2 regions of the Streptomyces sp. NPDC002886 genome follow, and region 1 is predicted to be linked to the other one. Evidence: predicted binding sites of a transcription regulator. Region 1 holds the regulator's gene; the other holds the start of a gene.
What was found. Region 1 encodes HrcA, which represses chaperone genes, less so after heat shock. Its sites were predicted from a motif close to TTNGCACTCNGNNNNNCNGAGTGCNAA; they were not measured.

Region 1 (3,407 bases):
GGATGCCCAGCCGGGCGTCGGCCGCGGGGGCGAAGTCGGCGACGACGGAGGGGAGGTCGTCGATGCCCTCCAGGTACTCGACCACGACGCCCTCGATCCGCAGGTCGTCACCCCAGACCCGTTCGACGAGTTCGGCGTCGTGGCGGCCCTCCACGTAGATCCGGCCCGCCCGGGCCACCCGTGCCCGGGCTCCGGGCACGGCGAGGGAGCCCGAGGCCGTACGGGCCGGGGCGGCCGGTCCCCGGGGCGGACGGGTCAGGGTCACCACGGCGCCGTCCAGGAGGAAGCCGCGGGGTTCCAGGGGGAACACGCGGCGCTTGCCGAAGCGGTCCTCCAGGGTCACCGTGCCCGCCTCGCAGGCCACCACCGCGCCGCAGAAGTCCGTACCGGCCACCTCGACCACCAGGTCCGGATCGGCCGGCACCTCGGGGACGGGCTTGGAGCGCTTCCACTGCGGGGTCAGGTCGGGGGAGTACTCGCGCATCCGGCCGAGGGTAGGAGAGCGGGCCCCCTCACGTGTCCGACACGCCGAAACGGGCCGCCAGTGTGTCGCGTTGGGCACGTACGAAGGCTGCGTCGACCACCGCTCCGTGACCCGGCACGTACAGAGCGTCGTCCCCGCCCAGGGCGAGCAGCCGGTCCAGTGCCGCGGGCCACTGCCGGGGCACCGCGTCCGGGCCCGCCTGCGGCTCGCCCGACTCCTCGACGAGGTCGCCGCAGAAGACCACCTCGCGCGCGCCGGGCACGAAGGCCGCCAGATCGTGCCGGGTGTGGCCCGGGCCCACGTTCGCCAGCAGGACTTGCACCCCGCCCAGGTCCAGCGTCCACTCGCCCGACACCAGGTGCCGGGGGAGCACCAGCAGGTCCGCCGCCTCGGCCGCCTCGGTCTCCGCGAGGCCGTGCCGGACCGCGTCGGCCCGCAGCTCGTCCCGGCTCACGGAGAGCAGGGCGTCCAGCCCGACCGGGCCGTAGACCTCCGCCCCCGCGAACGCCGCCCCGCCCAGCACGTGGTCGAAATGTCCGTGTGTGAATGCGAGATGGGTCACGCGCCGCCCCGCCAGCCGCTCCGCCTCGGCACGCACCAGCGCGCCTTCCCGCAGGGAGGATCCGGGGTCGATCAGAAGGGCCGAATCCTCGCCCACCACCAGTCCCACGGTGCAATCCCACACCGGCAGGCGCTTGCGGCCGGCCCGTTCGGCGAGCCGTTCCCAGCCCGCCTCTTCCCAACGCACGTCCATGCCGCGACGCTACCTTGGCGGGCCGCCCTTGCTAGGGGTGTACCACCCCGCCGTACACTGACCGGGGGATCTCTGGCACTCGAACGCTCAGAGTGCCAGCAGGCAAGGCCTGCCGAAGCCGCGAACGACGGAAACGATGGAGGTGTGCGCGCGATGCTCAGCGAACGCAGACTCGAAGTGCTGCGCGCCATCGTCCAGGACTACGTCGGGACGGAGGAGCCGGTCGGCTCCAAGGCGCTCACCGAGCGCCACCGGCTCGGCGTCTCGCCCGCCACCGTGCGCAACGACATGGCCGTGCTGGAGGACGAGGGCTACATCGCGCAGCCCCACACCAGCGCGGGCCGGATCCCCACCGACAAGGGCTACCGGCTCTTCGTCGACAAGCTGGCGGGGGTCAAGCCCCTGTCGACGCCCGAGCGCCGGGCCATCCAGAACTTCCTCGACGGGGCCGTCGACCTCGACGACGTCGTCGGCCGTACGGTGCGGCTGCTCGCGCAGCTGACCCGGCAGGTCGCCGTCGTCCAGTACCCCTCGCTCACCCGGTCCACCGTCCGGCACGTGGAACTGCTCTCGCTGGCCCCGGCCCGCCTGATGCTCGTCCTCATCACGGACACCGGCCGGGTCGAGCAGCGGCTCGTCGACTGCCAGACCCCCTTCGCGGACACCTCGCTCGCGGACCTGCGGGCCCGCCTCAACAGCCGTGTCGTCGGCCGCCGGTTCACGGATGTGCCGCCGCTGGTGAAGGACCTTCCGGAGTCCTTCGAGACCGAGGACCGGGTGACGGTGAAGGCCGTCCTCGACACCCTCCTCGAAACGCTGGTGGAGGAGGCGGAGGAGCGGCTGATGATCGGCGGCACCGCCAACCTCACCCGCTTCGGACACGATTTTCCCCTGACGATCAGGCCGGTGCTCGAAGCGCTGGAGGAGCAGGTCGTGCTCCTCAAGCTGCTGGGCGAGGCCAGTGAGTCGGGAATGGCCGTAAAGATCGGGCATGAGAACGCCTACGAGGGACTGAACTCCACGTCCGTCGTCTCGGTCGGCTACGGTTCGGGCGGCGAAGCAGTCGCCAAACTCGGCGTGGTCGGACCGACCCGCATGGACTACCCCGGAACGATGGGAGCGGTACGCGCAGTGGCACGTTACGTCGGACAGATCCTGGCGGAGTCGTAAGTGGCCACGGACTACTACGCCGTTCTCGGCGTGCGCCGCGACGCATCGCAGGACGAGATCAAGAAGGCCTTCCGGCGGCTCGCACGCGAGCTGCACCCGGATGTGAACCCCGATCCCAAGACGCAAGAGCGTTTCAAGGAGATCAACGCGGCCTACGAGGTCCTCTCGGACCCGCAGAAGAAGCAGGTCTTCGACCTCGGCGGCGACCCCCTGTCCTCCTCGGGCGGCGGCGGGGCCGGCGGCTTCGGAGCGGGTGGCTTCGGCAACTTCTCCGACATCATGGACGCCTTCTTCGGCCAGTCCTCGCAGCGCGGACCGCGCTCGCGGACCCGCCGCGGCCAGGACGCCATGATCCGCCTCGACCTGGAACTGGACGAGGCCGCCTTCGGCACGACCAAGGACATCCAGGTCGACACGGCCGTCGTCTGCACCACCTGCTCCGGTGAGGGCGCCGCTCCCGGCACCTCGGCGCAGACCTGCGACATGTGCCGCGGCCGCGGTGAGGTCTCGCAGGTCACCCGGTCCTTCCTGGGCCAGGTCATGACCTCGCGCCCCTGCCCGCAGTGTCAGGGCTTCGGCACCGTGGTCCCGACCCCGTGCCCCGAGTGCGCGGGCGACGGCCGGGTCCGCTCCCGCCGCAGCCTGACCGTCAAGATCCCGGCCGGCGTCGAGAACGGCACCCGGATCCAGCTCGCGGGCGAGGGCGAGGTCGGCCCCGGCGGCGGCCCCGCCGGCGACCTGTACGTGGAGATCCACGAGCTGCCGCACCCGACCTTCCAGCGGCGCGGGGACGACCTGCACTGCACGGTCACCATCCCGATGACCGCGGCGGCCCTGGGCACCAAGTGCCCGCTGGAGACGCTGGACGGCCTGGAGGAGATCGACATCCGGCCCGGCACCGGCTCCGGGCAGGCGATCCCGCTGCACGGGCGCGGCGTCACCCACCTGCGCGGTGGCGGGCGCGGCGACCTGATCGTGCACGTCGAGGTCACCACCCCC
Region 2 (3,407 bases), on a different contig from region 1:
GTCGTCGAGGCCATCAAGATCCTCGCGCAGACCGAGGGCATCTTCGCCGAGACCGCGGGCGGCGTGACCGTCGGCGTGACGAAGAAGCTCGTCGAGAACGGGCAGCTCGACCCCGCGCTGACCACCGTGATCCTGAACACCGGTGACGGCCTCAAGACCCTGGAGGCGGTGGCCGCCGACAGTGGTCAGACCGCCACGATCCGCCCGAGCCTGGACGCGTTCCGCGCCGCCAACCTCGCCTGATTCCTCCCCCTGCACACCGGAAAGGCAGTAGCGCCATGAGCGTCAACGTCCGCATCCCCACCATCCTGCGCACCTACACCGGCGGCCAGGCCGAGGTCTCCGCCGAGGGCACGACCCTCGAAGAGGTCATCCAGTCCCTGGAGACGAGCCACCCCGGCATCGCCGCGCGCGTCCTGGACGACCAGGGCAAGCTGCGCCGCTTCGTCAACGTCTACGTCAACGACGACGACGTGCGCTTCGAGGGCGGGCTGCAGACGTCCACCCCGGACGGCGCCGGCATCTCGATCATCCCCGCCGTCGCGGGTGGCTGCTGAGCCTTCGGCCGCGCTTCGGCTGAGCCCGTGCGGCACCTCGTAAGGCCTCGCGGAAACTGAATTGCCCCCTCCGTTAAGAAACGGAGGGGGCAATTCTGCTTGGTTGGGCGCGGTAGAGTTGGGGAAGTCCCCTCCGCTGTTCTTGCCCGCCGCATATGAACGGGGCGCGTGAGGGTTGACATTGAGTCAACATGCAAGTGCGCTATGGGTCGTTGGCGTGGTTTGTCCGGCCCGAGTTGCCCTGGAATATTCCGGGTTTTCACCCTATTTCAATCTTTCGCTGTGTCCAGAATTCTCGTCGGAATGACCTGTTGCAGACAGCAGCGGTGCGGATACATTCAGCCCCGGTCGAGGCGTTCCGGCGCAAGTTCTGACCCGGGACCGCGAAGTGCGGTCCTGCGCAAGGGCCAGTAATAGGGGAGTTAGGCATGGCTCAGGGCACCGTCAAGTGGTTCAACGCGGAGAAGGGCTACGGCTTCATCGCGGTCGACGGTGGTGCGGATGTGTTCGTCCACTACAGCGCCATCCAGATGGACGGGTACCGCACCCTTGAAGAGGGTCAGCGGGTCGAATTCGAGATCTCGCAGGGCCAGAAGGGTCCGCAGGCGGACATGGTCAAGCTCGCCGCCGGCTAGTCCGACCGCGATCGACCACCGACACGTACGCGGCCACGCACAGCGGCCGCGCACGACGGCACAACGGCATATGTACGAGGGGCCCACATCCTGGACACGGGATGCGGGCCCCTCGTGCGTGGCGGCTCCGGAGCCCTTGCGGCGTCCGGCTGTTCATCCCGGGTTGCCTGAAGCCGCTTGCACTCGGGGGGGTCGAGTGCTAATCATTGGCGTTAGCACTCTCCTGGTGAGAGTGCTACCTATACGAGGACCGGGTCAGTGAGGCCCGCAGGGTCCGGCGGGAAGAAACCGCCGGGCACGCAGGCCGTCCGTCGCGGGCGCGGGCGCGGTCCGGGAGCAATCCACCGCTGTCCGGGAGGACCACTTCAGATGGCCAAGATCATTGCGTTCAACGAGGAGGCCCGGCGCGGTCTCGAGCGAGGCATGAACCAGCTCGCCGACGCCGTCAAGGTCACCCTTGGCCCCAAGGGTCGCAACGTCGTCCTTGAGAAGAAGTGGGGCGCCCCCACGATCACCAACGATGGTGTCTCCATCGCCAAGGAGATCGAGCTCGAGGACCCGTACGAGAAGATCGGCGCCGAGCTGGTCAAGGAAGTCGCCAAGAAGACGGACGACGTCGCCGGCGACGGTACGACCACCGCCACCGTTCTCGCCCAGGCGCTCGTCCGCGAGGGCCTGCGCAACGTGGCCGCCGGTGCGAACCCGATGGCCCTCAAGCGCGGCATCGAGAAGGCCGTCGAGGCCGTCTCCGCCGCCCTGCTGGCGCAGGCCAAGGACGTCGAGACCAAGGAGCAGATCGCTTCCACGGCCTCCATCTCCGCCGCCGACACCCAGATCGGCGAGCTCATCGCCGAGGCCATGGACAAGGTCGGCAAGGAAGGCGTCATCACGGTCGAGGAGTCGCAGACCTTCGGCCTGGAGCTCGAGCTCACCGAGGGCATGCGCTTCGACAAGGGCTACATCTCGGCGTACTTCGCCACCGACATGGAGCGCATGGAGTCGTCCCTCGACGACCCGTACATCCTGATCGTCAACTCCAAGATCGGCTCGGTCAAGGACCTGCTGCCGCTCCTGGAGAAGGTCATGCAGTCCGGCAAGCCGCTGCTGATCATCGCCGAGGACGTCGAGGGCGAGGCGCTCTCCACCCTCGTCGTCAACAAGATCCGCGGCACCTTCAAGTCCGTAGCCGTCAAGGCTCCGGGCTTCGGCGACCGTCGCAAGGCCATGCTCGGCGACATCGCCATCCTCACGGGCGGCACGGTCATCTCCGAGGAGGTCGGCCTCAAGCTCGAGAACGCCGGTATCGACCTGCTCGGCCGCGCCCGCAAGGTCGTCATCACCAAGGACGAGACCACCATCGTCGACGGTGCCGGTGACAGCGACCAGGTCCAGGGTCGCGTCAACCAGATCCGCGCCGAGATCGAGAACTCCGACTCGGACTACGACCGCGAGAAGCTGCAGGAGCGCCTGGCGAAGCTCGCCGGCGGTGTCGCGGTCATCAAGGCCGGCGCCGCGACCGAGGTCGAGCTCAAGGAGCGCAAGCACCGCATCGAGGACGCCGTTCGCAACGCGAAGGCGGCCGTCGAAGAGGGCATCGTCGCCGGTGGCGGCGTGGCCCTGCTGCAGGCCTCCTCGGTCTTCGACAAGCTGGAGCTCACCGGCGACGAGGCGACCGGCGCCAACGCCGTCAAGCTCGCGCTGGAGGCCCCGCTCAAGCAGATCGCCGTCAACGGTGGTCTCGAGGGTGGCGTCGTCGTGGAGAAGGTCCGCAACCTGCAGATCGGTTGGGGCCTGAACGCCGCGACCGGCGAGTACGTGGACATGATCGCCGAGGGCATCATCGACCCGGCGAAGGTCACCCGCTCCGCGCTGCAGAACGCGGCGTCGATCGCGGCCCTCTTCCTCACCACCGAGGCCGTCATCGCCGACAAGCCCGAGAAGGCCGGCGCGGCTGCCGGCGGCGGCATGCCGGGCGGCGACATGGACTTCTGATCCACCCCCGGGCTCCGGCCCGAAGGTAGATCGGCCGTTCGCATCACGTAGTACGTACCGAGGGCGGCACCCCTTCCTGACGGAGGGGGTGCCGCCCTCGGGCGTTTCAGAACGCGGAGGTGTCGACGGTGCAGTCGAAGGGCTCGGGGAGGTGCAGGTCCTTGCCGAAGGGCACCGTCTTGCGGGAGTGGTAACCGTGCGGTTCGTTCCAGTCCGCGTCCTT

Region 2: groL (chaperonin GroEL) is a predicted target of HrcA. The motif match lies at 1,369-1,395, and genes of this name have one in related genera.

Annotation. Positions count from the first base shown of each region.
Region 1 is NZ_JBIAPV010000002.1:865,476-868,882, reverse strand. It holds gene ACFYYB_RS10160 (DUF3097 domain-containing protein) at 1-484, opposite strand, end outside; gene ACFYYB_RS10155 (MBL fold metallo-hydrolase) at 513-1,238, opposite strand; gene hrcA (heat-inducible transcriptional repressor HrcA) at 1,392-2,408, shown strand; gene dnaJ (molecular chaperone DnaJ) at 2,409-3,407, shown strand, end outside.
Region 2 is NZ_JBIAPV010000014.1:158,553-161,959, reverse strand. It holds gene thrC (threonine synthase) at 1-243, shown strand, start outside; gene ACFYYB_RS38570 (MoaD/ThiS family protein) at 279-557, shown strand; gene ACFYYB_RS38565 (cold-shock protein) at 986-1,192, shown strand; gene groL (chaperonin GroEL) at 1,562-3,184, shown strand; gene ACFYYB_RS38555 (hypothetical protein) at 3,291-3,407, opposite strand, start outside.